DNA from 2 places in the Pseudoalteromonas tunicata genome. Region 1 is predicted to be linked to the other one. Evidence: predicted binding sites of a transcription regulator. Region 1 holds the regulator's gene; the other holds the start of a gene.
What was found. The regulator MetJ, encoded in region 1, represses methionine synthesis genes. The targets are predictions, from matches to a motif close to TAGACGTCTAGACGTCTA.
Positions count from the first base shown of each region.

Region 1 (7,541 bases):
CAAATTAATTGGCGAATAACATCGGCTCTTAGGCAATCGTCATCATTTAATGTCAGCCCTTTACAAACCGCAATACCAGAGGTTTCAACCGCTTGGTAATAGCCTTTGAGCTCTTTGGGATTTTGAAAAATACTATTGCCAACTTGAGAGATTGAAGACACACCTAAGCCGAGTAAATCACAATCTCCATGTGTGGTATAACCTTGAAAGTTACGATGTAAAAGACCTTGTTGTTGGGCTATTGCTAAACTGTCATCTTTTTTAGCAAAATGATCCATTCCAATTAAGACATAACCTGCAGCGGTCATTTGCGCTAGGGTATTTTTAAACATTGCCAGCTTGTCAGTGGCGCAAGGCAGGTCTTGGTCTTTTATTTTTCTTTGTGCGGCAAACCGATCGGGAAGATGGGCATAGTTAAAAACAGAGACTCTATCAGGTGAAAGGCTGATAAGTTGATCTATCGTCGCAGCAAAGCTCTCAGGTGTTTGTAATGGTAGGCCATAAATCATATCGGCATTAACCGATTTAAAACCAAGTTGGCGTGCTTCAATGACTAAGTTAGCAACATTTTCGGCGCATTGTTCACGGTTTACGGCCTTTTGTACATCATCATTAAAATCTTGAATACCAAATGATACTCGGTTAAATCCTAATTGAAACAGCACGGATAGCATATTCTCCGCAAGTGATCTGGGATCAATTTCGATTCCTTTTTGCGCATCTGCTTTGAACTGAAAATGCTGGTTTAGCATGTTAATTAGTCGAGTCATTTGTGCTTGATCTAAAAATGTTGGCGTGCCACCACCTAAATGAAGCTGTTCTACTTCGTAATGCTGATAAAGCTTTGCCTGCGCTGTTATTTCTTGTTCTAAATAATCGAGGTACAAGTCTGCTTTGTGTTGATGGCGTGTCACAATCTTATTGCAGCCGCAGTAGTAACACAGCTGATGACAAAAAGGGATATGAATATAAAGAGATAGCTTTTTATTGTTGGTTTGCGCCAGTGCGCTGAGCATATCTTGTTTGGAAAAGCCGTCATTAAATGACAATGCCGTGGGGTAAGAGGTATATCTTGGGCCAGATACGTTATATTTTTTGATCAGAGAATCATCCCAATCGATAGTATTTTGCACGACGAATGCCTTAAATAATGCTGATGAATGAGGCTTAAATTATAAGTGGCGAGCTCAAACATAGTTTGATCTGGCACAAGCTAACCAAAAGTAATCGTAAAAATACTAACGATTAAATATGAAAATTTATTCAGTTTAGGCATTTAAAAAAGAGTTTATAAGGTGGTTGTTTTTAGTACTAAGTGATGGTGAGGAAAAGGTTTTTATCTGGTCATATCTGTTATTATTTTTCGTGATATGTGGGTTATCCTTCATTAATAATGGTTTTTATGGTGAACTTTGATTTTAACTTGTATCAATTGTAAGAGTGCTTATTTCGGTTATAGATAGGTGTTTTTTTATAGCGTTTTACGTGGTATTTGTTGGTTTTATATTCATAATTTTGTTTATTAATATGCATAAATAAGTTGTTAGTAAGGGGAATTTCTGTGAAAAGGGGAGTAAAATCACTAAAATTAGGTAGAATATAGGCAAATGATCGTTTTTTGTTGTTTGACAGTATTTTACTTGAAATTCTGCTTAATACAGGTATCGTTAAACTCAGTAGCGAATTTTATCTCACTCTCACACTTAACTTCTTGCAGGAAAATATCGCCTCATGTCAGACTTTAGAGAACAAGCTTTAAAATACCACGCCGAACCCGTTCCAGGTAAAATCAGTATTGAATTGACTAAACCAGCTGAAACAGCAAAAGATCTTGCGCTAGCTTATAGCCCTGGCGTTGCTGAACCTGTTCGTGAAATCGCAGCAAATCCAGCCGATGCTTATAAATATACCGCTAAGGGCAATTTAGTTGCTGTTATCTCAAATGGAACTGCCATTTTAGGATTGGGTAATTTAGGGCCATTAGCATCTAAGCCCGTAATGGAAGGTAAAGCACTATTATTTAAGCGTTTTGCTGGAATTGATTCTATCGATATTGAAGTAAAGCACCGTACTACCGAAGACTTTATTAATACGGTTGAAAATATTGCTGATACATTTGGCGGTATTAATCTTGAAGATATCAAGGCACCTGAATGTTTTGAAATTGAAAAAGCACTAATTGAGCGTTGTGATATCCCAGTATTTCATGATGATCAGCACGGTACAGCGATTGTGACGGCTGCAGGTATGCTTAATGCGTTAGAAGTTCAAGGCAAAAATCTGCACGATGCACAAATTGTTTGTTTGGGTGCGGGCGCTGCTGCAATTGCATGTATGGAGTTGCTAATTAAATGTGGTGCTCAGCGTGAACATATTTATATGCTTGATCGCAAAGGTGTTATTCATACCCGTCGTGATGATTTAAATGAGTATAAAGAACTGTTTGCAAATAATACTGATAAGCGTACCTTGCAAGATGTAATTACCGATGCCGATGTCTTTGTTGGTGTATCTGGCCCTAATTTAATTTCTGCTGATGACTTAAAGTTGATGGCTGATAAACCAGTGGTATTTGCTTGTTCAAATCCAGATCCTGAAATTCATCCTGATGAAGCTAATGCTGCGCGTACAGATTTAATTATGGCAACAGGTCGTTCTGATTATCCAAACCAAGTTAATAATGTTTTGTGTTTTCCGTTTATTTTTCGTGGTGCGCTCGATGTTAGGGCAAAAAGGATTAATGATGAAATGAAAATTGCTGCTGTAAATGCAATTCGTCAAATTGCTAAAGAGCCTGTGCCTGCTGAAGTATTGCAAGCTGCCGGTGTCGATTCGTTAGAATTTGGCGCACATTATATTATTCCAAAACCAATGGATCCGCGTTTGTTGCCACGTGTAGCATTAGCGGTAGCGCAAGCTGCCGTAGCTTCAGGTGTTGCGCGAATTCCTTTACCTGAAAATTACATGCAGTAATTTTTACGTTAAAAAAAAGCCTCAACTTAGTTGAGGCTTTTTTTATTCGTCTTCTAAAACGGGTAATTCTAAGCCCATTCTGAGCATTATGTCGCGCACTTCGGCTGGAACGTGCTCAGGGTTATCTTTGCGTAAATCTTCATCATTAGGCAGTGGCTGACCAGTAAAAGCATGAAGAAATGCTTCACATAACAATTCACTGTTGGTGGCGTGGCGTAAGTTATTAACTTGGCGACGAGTGCGTTCATCGGTTAAAACTTTTAATACATTTAGTGGGATAGAAACGGTAATTTTTTTTACTTGCTCAGATTTTTTACCGTGTTCTGCATATGGGTGAATATATTCACCATTCCATTTTGTTGCCATAAATATTGGTTGCCTTAATTGAACTGCGTGCCTTGTTTGCCAATGTTGTAATTATTAAAAATCCCAAAGAATATTATCTATAATCTAAAGTTATTGGCTTTGTCGTGGCGAAATTTTATCGGTTTAAAATATATAGTCAAATACCATTTATTTAGCTATTTAGACGTATAAATGTTTTGACTTCTGCCTTGTGTTAATTTAACCTTTTAGACGTCTAAACATCTAACTGTTTGTGGGTTTTAAAATGAACGATACCAAAAAAGCGACTATCGCAGTCCGTAAAGGAATAGAAGCTGATAAACATCACGGCGCAGTCGTGCCACCTCTATATTTATCAACAACTTATTCTTTTGCCGATTTTAATACCAAGCGCGCATATGATTATGGCCGCAGTGGTAATCCAACTCGAGATATCTTAGCTGAAACATTAGCTGAGCTTGAAGGTGGCGCAAAAGGTATAGTTACCGCAACAGGCATGGCTGCGGTTCATTTAGTGACTCAGCTGTTATCAAGCCAAGACACTTTAGTGATCCCTCATGATTGTTATGGTGGTAGTTATCGTCTTTTCACTAGTTTAGAAAAGCGTGGCTTATTAAAATTAAAAGTTGTTAATTTTACTCTAGATAAGAGTTTTGATGATATTGAACAAATTAAACCTAAGTTAATTTGGATTGAGACGCCAAGTAATCCGCTTTTACGTTTAACTGATATTGCTAAAGTTGTTGCTACAGCAAAAAAATGTGGTGCTTTAGTTGCTGCGGATAACACGTTTTTATCGCCAGCATTGCAAAATCCTATTGAATTTGGTGTTGATGTTGTTGTGCATTCAACAACTAAATATATTAATGGACACTCGGATGTTGTTGGTGGTGCGGTGATTGCTCGTACTCAAGAGCTTGGTGATGAGCTTGCTTGGTGGGCTAATAATATTGGCATTACCGGCGCACCATTTGATAGTTATTTAACTTTGCGCGGTATTCGCACTTTGAATGTCCGGATCAAGCAACATGAGCAAAATGCCTTTTTAATCGCCGAATATTTAGAGCGTAGCCCTTTTGTTAAAAGTGTTTATTACCCTGGGCTTGAATCTCACCCGCAACATCAATTAGCTAAACAGCAACAGCGTGGTTTTGGCGGTATGGTTAGTTTTGATATTAAAGGTGATATCAACGATGCAGCTCGTTTTTTAACTAATTGCAAGCACTTCACCTTGGCTGAGTCTTTAGGTGGCGTTGAAAGCTTAATTTGCCATCCAGCGACTATGACTCATGCAGGAATGGATCCTCAGGCTCGTTTAGAGGCTGGGGTAGGTGATACTTTAATTCGTATTTCAGTGGGTATTGAGGATATTGAAGATTTACTCGCAGATTTAGAGCGAAACTTTTCTGAAACTCGCCCTGGTGAAGATAAGGGCCAGCCAGTAGCTGAGCCAAAGCCAGTTAAAGCAGATGAGCAAAATAACTCTTCAGCCGCATTTTGTTTTAGCCCTGCTCACGTTGCATTATGGTAATTTAAGATGACTCGTTCAGTACACAAATTTGGTGGTTCAAGCTTAAGTAGTGCCAAGCGCTATCATGCAGTGACTAATATTATTTTACAGCAAGCGGCACTTGGTGATGTTGTTGTAGTTTCAGCCGCAGGTAAAACGACTGATACCTTAGTTAAGCTTTGGCAGAGTTATCGCCAAGCCGATCAGCAGGCTATATCGGATGTTTTAGCATTACTTTCGGCAAATCAGTTTGAATTAATTGCTGATTTATTAACTGATTCTTATAAAGATTCAGCGCTTGAGCTGTTGGATGCCGAGCTTATTTCGATAGGCGAAAAAATTGCCTCGCAACATTTACAAGAGGCTCATCTTTTAGCGCATGGTGAGCTGTGGTCTGCACGGTTATTAGGTTTATATTTACAGCAGCTAAATGTTGCAGCACAAAGCTTTGATGCCAGAGAGCTGCTGACCTTAGCGCAAGGTGTATTGCAACATGAGAAAAACGTAATTGCCTGTGGGCAATTTAGTGCAACAAAATATAATGTTGTTACAGGTTTTATCGCAAGTGATGAACAAGGGCAAACCATTACACTCGGTCGTAATGGGAGTGACTATAGTGCGACTTTATTTGCGCGTTATATCTGTGCTGAGAGTGTTTCAATTTGGACTGATACCCAAGGTGTATTTAGTACTGATCCTCGCAAAGTAAAACAAGCGATTCGTTATGGTAAAATTTGCCGTGGTCAAGCAAATTTGCTTGCTCGTTTGGGAAATCCAGTTTTACATGCCAAAACACTAACCCCGCTTAAAGACACTGATATTAAACTTGTTGTGCGCAGTAGTTTTGATAGTAGCAGTGCGGCGACTGAAATCGTAAAAGAAGGATTTGCGAAACAAAAACGTTTTATCACCAATCTAGATCATTACGATTTATTAAAAGTTGCAGATTTACATGAAGGTGAAGTGGGTGAGCTAAGTCGGATAGTACAGCACGCACTTCATCATTTTGTGGAAAAAGATGAGGTATATTTACTTGTGCCAGCTGCTTTAGGTCATCAAGTTTTAACTCTGTTGGCTGGGCGTTGTAATCTAGTTGAGTCAAATGTGTCGGGTATTGCCTTGGTGTGTCAGCATGGAGATGGCCATCAATTAGCGCAATCGGCAAAAGTAATTTTGGCAGAAAATAACGTTAATTTACGTTTTATTTATAGTCATGAAGATTATTGTATTCTGCTTTGTGAGCAGCAGTTAGATACTGACAGATTAACAATTTTGCATGATAAGTTAGTCAGTGTTTCACAAGAGTTGGCTGTGGTTGTGGCGGGCTTGGGCAATGTAGGTACCGTATTCTTAGAGCAGTTAAAAGAGCAGTTAAGTCGTTTAAATCAATTATTGCCCGTGAAGCTGGTTGGCTTAATACGCAGCGAGCAAATGTTATTTAATCCTACTGGGATTGATGTGCAAAATTGGCAAGCTGCTTGGCAGACTCATGCGGTGTCATACCATGAAGCTGAATTATTAAGTCATTTAGCTGAGCTAGATTATGAGCATAAGTTAGTGATTGATATCACAGCAAGTGAGCAGTTTAGTCAATTGTATCCTCAGTTTGTTGCTCATAACTGCCACCTTATTTGTGCCAATAAATACGCTGGAACAGCTCCACTTGCTTGGTATGAGCAATTACAACAAAGCTTAAAGCAGCGTAACTTGCAGTGGCGTTATAATACGTCGGTTGGAGCTGGGTTACCGATTAACTTTGCATTAAATGATTTACAAAACTCTGGTGATAAAGTGCAAAGGCTTAGCGGTGTTTTTTCTGGTACGTTATCTTGGCTTTGCAGCCAATATACCGCTGAAGTGCCTTTTTCTGAATTAGTTATGCAAGCCAAAGCGATGGGTTATAGTGAGCCCGACCCGAGAGAAGATCTTTCTGGCCGAGATGTACAGCGTAAGTTACTTATTTTAGCCAGAGAGTTGGGTTTAAACTTAGAGCTTGATGACATTGTGCTTTCGCCTTTAATGCCCGAAGCTTTAAGTAACGGTGATTGGGAATTTTTTGTTGATAATCTTGCATTACTTGATACTTATGTCAGCGAGCTTGCTGCAAAGGCTGCGTTAGAAGATAAAGTATTGCGTTATGTTGCTGAATTGGTTTTATCGGATGATAAAGTGACAGCTCAAGTTGGCTTGCAAGGTGTTGCGAAACAAGATTCTTTAGCAACCTTAAAGCCAGGTGATAACATCTTTGTCATTAACAGCCGTTGGTACCAAGATAATCCTTTGGTGATCCAAGGTCCGGGAGCCGGCAAAGAGGTGACGGCTGCGGGTGTGCATTCTGATTTATATTGGTTATGTGTTTCGTTAGCTAAATAACCTACACTAAAATAATAAAAAGGCGCTATTGCGCCTTTTTTGTAATTAATTTTGAGTTGTTAAAACAACTCATCATCTTCCGGCTCTGGTGAGCTCACTTCGAAAATAGCTTCTGCTTTTGGTTGTGCATATTGAGTTGGCACCGTTTCTTTGGTAAAAAACTCAAATCCACTTGTATGGTCTGTTTTATCGCTTAATAATCCTGATGCATAATCAATACGCACCGAGATTAACCCATCGGGTTGGTAAACATTTGAAATTGGCATGTCTTGTAACGCAAATTCCATAAACCCTATCCAAGCTGGCAAAGCCGTTTTCGCTCCCGATTCACCAAGAAAGG
Region 1 covers NZ_CP011032.1:3,469,251-3,476,791, reverse strand. The annotation lists gene hemN (oxygen-independent coproporphyrinogen III oxidase) at 1-1,133, opposite strand, end outside; gene PTUN_RS15715 (malic enzyme-like NAD(P)-binding protein) at 1,732-2,973, shown strand; gene metJ (met regulon transcriptional regulator MetJ) at 3,016-3,339, opposite strand; gene metB (cystathionine gamma-synthase) at 3,584-4,849, shown strand; gene metL (bifunctional aspartate kinase/homoserine dehydrogenase II) at 4,856-7,201, shown strand; gene PTUN_RS15695 (penicillin-binding protein 1A) at 7,261-7,541, opposite strand, start outside.

Region 2 (7,541 bases), 1.4 Mb from region 1:
CGTTATTGGAACGCAGTGGACGTAACCAGACTTGGAAAATTTGCTCTGAACGACCTAAGTTTGCATCTGGCTTCGTTTGTGAGCTACCACGAGGGAAGTATTCAATATAAGAATAGTCACCATAGTTCATACCACGTACTTGGCGGATCCGCTCATATAAAAAGCTGTTTGAGCTTCTGTGCTCACCAAAGTAAGAACGGACTAACCAAAGTGCTGCCCAATCTTTGTCGCTACGAATAGTCTCAATTGGAAAGCCAAACGACACAGCTGTTGATTGTGCAGTTTTTTCAACAATTGTGGCGTGGCGACCGACTAACTTAGGTGCATCTTCAATATTCAGGCGTTTTTCATTCCCTTTTGGCAAACGAGATAAGTCTTGCAGCATTTTACTTTTCACGGCACTAGGTAAAGAGCCTGTAATACCAAGATTGAGCTTAGCTTGAGTAAACTCGGCGCGATAAAACGCTTTTACATCATCAAGGGTGATCGATTCTAAATCTGATAAATCACCATAATTGTAACTTTCATAAGCATGACCTTGGTACAATTTATGATAAAGCACTTCTTTACCTAGCTCTTCATCATTTGCTGCTTTTAAGCCCGATTTTAAGCCATCAATTTGCTCTTTTTTCAGACGCTTAAAATCATCTTCACGAAAACCAGGATTAAGTAATTGATCGCTCACTAACGCATACCAAGCTGCGGCATTATCTTTATGAACACGGCCACGTAACGAGATCATTTCTTTATCAAGCTGGCCATCAAAGCTGCCAGCTATAGGATACATGGCTTGTTTGATATCCTGATATGAACGACTTTGTGAACCACCATTGGCAAGTAAATTCACCGTCAATGCTGCTAAGCCCTTTTTCCCAACCGGATCAGCCGCTGCGCCGGTATAGAATAAAAAGTTTACATCCACCAAAGGTGAATCATTACTTTTATCAAGAACATTAAACGCCACATCTGTAGGTTTATTATTAAGCTCTGCGACTAATGCATTAAGGTTCACTTCTTGTTCAAAACCTTTGATGCTGGCTAAATCTGACATAGTCACAGTTGTACGCGCTTCATCAACAAAGTACTTATTAGCAATGTCTTTGATGTCTTGCGCTGAGATAGCATCTGCGGTCGCGTACAAGTCGTTAATCACTTCTGGGTCACGCTCAAAGTGCATGTAAGTCGCTAGAGTTGATGCAATCGCTTCTGATGAGTCAAGCCCACCCACAAAACTGTACTTTAAGTTTGATTTAAGGCTAGCTAGTTTATCAGCATCAACCAGCTCGGTCCGTGCTTTTGCATAGGTTTGGTTAATGGCATCACGCACTACCGCTAAGTCTTGCTCTTTTTCAACTTTGACAAATACATGCAATAAACCGGGATCTTTGGTTTCAGCATTGTAGGTAAACATTTGGCTAGCAATTTGTTTATCAACGACTAAATCTTGATACAGTGCTGAATTATTTGAGAAATAAAGCTGAGAAATCAAATCAAGTGCAGCGCGGTCTTTTTGTTTTGGTTGCCACGCAGTGCCTTTATACGACACTAATAACCAATGGCCCGGTAAGCCATCGTTTTTCTCGTGAATATATTTGGCCGCTTGTTGTTTTGGCTCTACAGGAATATCGGCAACATAATTGCCTTTTTGCCAATTGCCCCAATGTTTTTTTACCATCTTCATGGTTGCGTGCGGATCAACATCACCAACAATCACTAAAGATACATATTCTGGCTTATAAAACTTTTTAAAGAACTCTTTACCATAAGCCGATTGGTCTGGCATGGCTTCAATATCTTTAAAAAAGCCCATAGTGGTGTGTTTATAAGTATGCTGTTCGAACGCTTCATTTCGCACTGCAGATAACAACTTACGAATTGGGCTCGCATTATTTTTTAAGTATTCGCCTTTTACGGTTAAAGCTTCGGTGCGGAACTGCTCTTCCGTATAAGTCAGGTTTTGGAAAATATCCGCTTCTATTTCAAGTACTTTATCTAAATGCTCTTTTGAGAAATTGAGATGATAGTTGGTATAGTCGTTGGTAGTGTAAGCACGGTTATCGACCCCTGAATTTTTCAAAATATCAGAGTAAACATCTTGTGGGTATTTTTCAGAGCCTTTAAACATCATGTGTTCAAAAAAATGAGCAAAACCCGTTTTACCCGCTTCAACTTCATTACGTGAACCAACCGATACAGGAATTTGCAATGAAACAACATCAGGATAATCGGTTTTAACAATCATCACACGCAAACCATTAGGGAGTTCTTCTAGTACATAGTTTTGTGAGAATACTTTATCACTGCCGCTTTTAACTTGAGTATTGGCAGCAACAGACTGCACGGTTGGCGCCATGGCCGCTTTATTATTTTTATTGCCAGCATCAACGTGTACAACACAGCCAGACAAAGTTGCCGATACAGCCAGTGCAGTTGCAAGTAGTTTAAATTTCATGATTTTCCCTTGATTAAGGTTTATTTTTCGAGGGCTATTATGCAAAACCAAATGCCTTGGAGCGAATAAATACGACAAAAGTTTGTAAATATTTGTGCAGCTATGTCATAGCAAAATGAAAAAAATTCAACTTTGATGAAAAACTTTCACTAAAAATTTCTATCTAGACGTCTAAATGGCTGCTATATTAGCTGCATAGATTGAAATTCGTTAGGACAGGATCATGGCTTTATCGTTACAAGAGAAAATTGAAGATGCAAATCAAGGTGTCTACCTGATTGGTACCACACCACCAAAAATTGATACTGATAAAGCCCAATTAGAAATGATCGCACAAAAATTACTCAGTCGTTTACATGAAATTGAATACGATGGTGTAGTAATTTATGACATTCAAGACGAAAGCAGCCGCATTAGTGCACCGCGCCCATTTCCATTTAAACAAACGGTCGATCCGCGTGAATACAGCCAGTTACTCAGTAATTTATCTGAACTTGATGTAATCACTTACAAGAGCGTGGCGCAACGTGGTGTAGCAGAATTCAAAACTTGGCTTAACGAAACCAAAAAAGAGTTCAATCTTAAAAATTTAGTATTAGTAGGGAGTCCATCGTCTGAAGGCGACATTAAACTGAGCTTACCCGATGCGTACCAAACTCTTGCCCAAAGTGAACAAGACTTCTTTTTAGGTGGGGTTACGATTGCAGAGCGACATGCGTCAAAGCGTAATGAGCACAGTCGCTTAATCGAAAAAACCCAGCAAGGTTGTAAGTTTTTTATCTCGCAAGCTGTGTACGATGCCCAGGCAACAATCGACTTAATAACCAGTTATGCTCGTACTTGTCGCCAAGAAGGCATTAAGCCCAATCGCGTGATCTTAACTTTCACCCCGTGTGGCGGCGAAAAAACCTTACAGTTTATGCAGTGGTTAGGAATTGCTGTACCAGAAGCAACAAAATGGCGCATTCTAGATGCTGATGATTCACTTAATGAATCAATTCGAATTTGTCGTGAAAACCTCAATCAGATTTTACGCAGCTGTGCTCATTTAGATGTGCCGCTGGGTTTAAATATTGAAAGCCTAACAAATCGTAAAGAAGAGATTGATGCATCGATTAATTTATACCGCTTATTAAAAGCGACTATGGAATTAAACCTTGCTGAAAAACAAATTGCTTAACCCATCATAACCAAGCGATCTCGCTCAAGCTGTGCCCCCAGCTTGGGCCTCAAAATGACAACGCTATCATATTGATAAATATTAATTTTTATATTTGCATTAATCTGAATCAGCTGACTTTTATTCCTTTTTAATCTAACTTATTATTTTACTTATGTACCACAATTGAGTACGTTAGCTTTCCGCTTTAAACAATCTTCTTACCAAACAAAATAAAAGGAAGTTATAAGTGAATTGGAAAGAATCAAACGTATATCTACAAGTTTCATCCCATCATCACGAGTCCCACACAGTGAATGTATTACTTAAAGTGCTCGAGACCTTATGTTGTAATGTAAAAGTTGACACCTCTTTACCTCATGAACAAGTCGAAAATCCATTTAATTTATACCTAGTGTGCGCGAAAGAAACGCCTTGGAATGACATGCTCCCAGCGCAGTTAATGAGCTTAGCCCGTGACAATAATGTGATTGTCTATAACGCAAAAAGCCACTGCATCTCTGAGCAATTATTATTAATGGCTAATATTAAAGGGATTTTTTATCAAAATGATACTCCCGATATTTTACTCAAAGGGATTAGTAAAATTTTAAATAACGAGTTGTGGTTTAAACGCAGTTCAATCTGTAACGCTTTTAGTAATTTGTTAGCGCAACAACCAAAATACCAAAGCCAAGATGAAAGTAGTATGAGTCTTGAAAAACTCACCAATCGTGAACGCACTATTATTAGACTCGTTTCACAAGGTGCTAAAAATAAAGATGTGGCCGAAAAACTGCACATCAGTGATCACACAGTGAAAACTCATCTTTATAGCGCTTTTCGTAAAACTAATGCCCGTAACCGAATTGAACTGGCTAACTGGGCACAAAAGTTTTTACCACCGACGATACAAAGTACGGCAGAGCTAAATTAGCCCGAACGCGTATCGATTAATTTCACAATCACCCGGCGATCGAAAAACAACCCTTCAGGATCCGTGACTTGATAGACAGCTTGCTCATCGCCAAGACCCGCAACACTGATCCGCTGTTGCACAATCCCTTGATTGTTAAGGTATTGTGCAACGCTATGCGAACGCGCTAATGATAAGCTTCGGTTTTCCTGCTCAAGCCCTCTTTGATCTGCAAAACCTTGTAGCTCAATCGCTAAATAGTCGGTACTTTTAACTAAACTAACAATGCTATTGAGCTGTTCACTATAAACAGGTTCAAGTTGTGCACTACCCGTTCTAAATTGCACCGCAAAACTTAACGCATTGGTATTTTTGCTAAGTGCTAACTGCTCGGTTGTTGCCTCTTTTGTTGGTGTGGCAATTACGGTTTTAGTTTGATTTTTACGCATTAATGCCGCATTTTTACTGCGCGCTTGCTCTAAGAATTTCTCATTTTGCTCTTTTGTAGTCCAAATTCCTTTTTCAATCCCTTTAGTCACTAAGGTAGTAAGCGCTTTTTCAATCGCTTGTTTGACACAAATATGCATTGGTTCGTTATCACTGAAGCCTGCTTCAGCCTCAGCTAAACGCTTGTAACTGACATAACGGAAAAAACCAGCGCGGATCTCTTGGCTTAAGACTTTTTTAGTGGTGGCTACAGAGAGCAATACTTGCCCTGTTCGTACATCAACGGCACGTAAATAAATGGAGATAACATCTTCGCGGTAAAGCTCAGAGGCACCGATACCAAAATACTCCATGCCTAAGCCACCGGTTTTAACATTGGAGTCATAACTAATAATGCCACCTTCGAGAATTACTTTGGCTGTAGTGAGCGCAGGTAATTGGGTTTTTTCATCTTCTTTATTACTAATGCCCGCTCGTACAATTTTACGCTCGGTTAAAATATTTTGCAGACCTTCACGCTCAACAGGCACAAACCAGTCAGATTCATGCAGCGCTTGGATCAAGATAGAGTTTGCCCCTTGTGTTACGGCTGTTGAAAATGAACTTACATTCGCTTGCGGCTTATATTGCCCGGTTTGATCGCGAAATGAATAAACAGACACCGCAATACTGCCGGCCGGTGCGGGTAAATTAGCAAACTCAGTAAAGGTCTCGGTTTGCGCTAAATTTTGTGCCAACTCAATGTCTGGCGGTAACGTACGGTTGATAACACTACAACCACTTAGGAGCAATAACGCACCTAACATAACACTATTTTTTTTCATCCACCAAACCTCGGTACTTCTACTACAACTATCTCACCTGTGACTGTATTGGTAATTTGCACCGTAATTGAATCAGTACCACTGGTTAGCACTTGAATTTCATAATCGCCACTCATAAAAATTGAGTCTTGATTAAAAATACTGTCATCAACGCCTTCACCAAAGGCCAAATCGGTAATTTCTCTGACCATACGATTGATATAAGAACGCTCTAATGATTCTTGAAATTTTTCGGCGTAGGTTTTTTCGTTAACAGGGGCTTTGTGTTTATTTTGCGCTTGAGCTTTATTGAGTAACATCGAGCCATTTAATGGGCTGCCACCAAAGCTGGGATTAATTGGGGTATATACTAATTCACTGGCCGAGACATTCACTGCCCACCAGCTTACTATACTGATTATTATTGTTTTTTTTAACATCGTACTGACTACCATCCGCTACTTGCTAAATCATCGCTTTGCTCTGTAAATTGCGATCGTGCAATTGCATCAATTGTGGTGAAAATAGCTTGTTCTACTTTATCTTCTACCGATTCAATCCGCCGACCTAAATAGGTGGCATAAATAACCTGATTATTCATTTCGAGCACGAGCCTAGTGCCAGCTCTTGGCATGACGGTTTCTTTGATGACAACATTTATACCAGAAGTGTTTGGAACATCTTGCCAAAGTAAACTGAACTTTGCATAAAACTCATGGCCAGAACGGCTTAAAGAACGGTCGAGCAGCAAGCCTCCAATTTCGATTTCAGTATCTGCATGACTTTGGAAAAAATGAAGAAATAACCAACAACAAAATAAAATTCTATATCGCATTTTTGATAAAATCGGGGCCATATTGGCCCCGCCTTTTGTACAATTATTGCTGTACGATCGTTGCACTATTGAAATCACCCACTTGAGTAATCGCAATGCTGCCAGATGCACTAATAATTGAACCTTCTACTAAGTTGCCATCACCGATTTGATTGATGCTAAGCATAACATCACCACCGCCCACTAACATTGCATCACCACCGATGCCACCAATCATGTTGTAGTTACCAGTTTGTGCGATATCAATATTATGGCCGCTACCTTCAATCATCATATCAAGTGAGTTTAAATCACCAGATTGTGCGATATCGACCGAGCTATTATTGCTATCAAGAATATTACTGAAGGTTACCGTTGATTCATTTTCATCACCCGATTGCGTCACCATAATCTCATTATTAAAGCTAGTTAACGCTACATTAGGGTAAGAAGATTGCACTAAGCTGCTGTTACCATCGCCTGTTTGGCTCACGGTTACTTGGCTATCTGCGGCGTTAAAATTAGCGATGTGACTGCTATTGCTATCGCCAACTTGCACTAAAGTAAAATCATTATTATCACCAATTACACCCATGTATGAAGCATTGGTATTACCTAATTGTGTGACTTTAAAATCATTATCATTACCCATCACATCGGCAGATGCTTTGTTATCATCACCAATTTGATTGATTGCAACTTCGTTATCATCACCAGAAAAAACATCGCTGACAATCGCATTCTTATTGCCGTTTTGGTCTAACATCAGGCTATTGCCATTACCTTCAAGCGCGGCAATAGTTAAGCTATTAGCATCACCTTGTTGATCAATTGACATCTCATTATCAGAGCCGTTAATTAAGCCAATTGTTACTGCTTGGGTATCACCAATTTGCTCAACTTTAACCTGATTACCATCACCGACTGTTTCTGTGATTGTTAATGTATTC
Region 2 covers NZ_CP011032.1:845,049-852,589, reverse strand. The annotation lists gene PTUN_RS03985 (M16 family metallopeptidase) at 1-2,353, opposite strand, end outside; gene PTUN_RS03980 (methylenetetrahydrofolate reductase) at 2,676-3,632, shown strand; gene PTUN_RS03975 (response regulator transcription factor) at 3,862-4,548, shown strand; gene PTUN_RS22110 (OmpA family protein) at 4,545-4,976, opposite strand; partial or broken gene PTUN_RS22105 (CsgG/HfaB family protein) at 5,028-5,798, opposite strand; gene PTUN_RS03965 (curli assembly protein CsgF) at 5,795-6,217, opposite strand; gene PTUN_RS03960 (CsgE family curli-type amyloid fiber assembly protein) at 6,226-6,633, opposite strand; gene PTUN_RS03955 (curlin) at 6,656-7,541, opposite strand, start outside.
Region 2: a site for MetJ is predicted at 2,617-2,634, ahead of PTUN_RS03980 (methylenetetrahydrofolate reductase). Genes of this name have one in related genera too.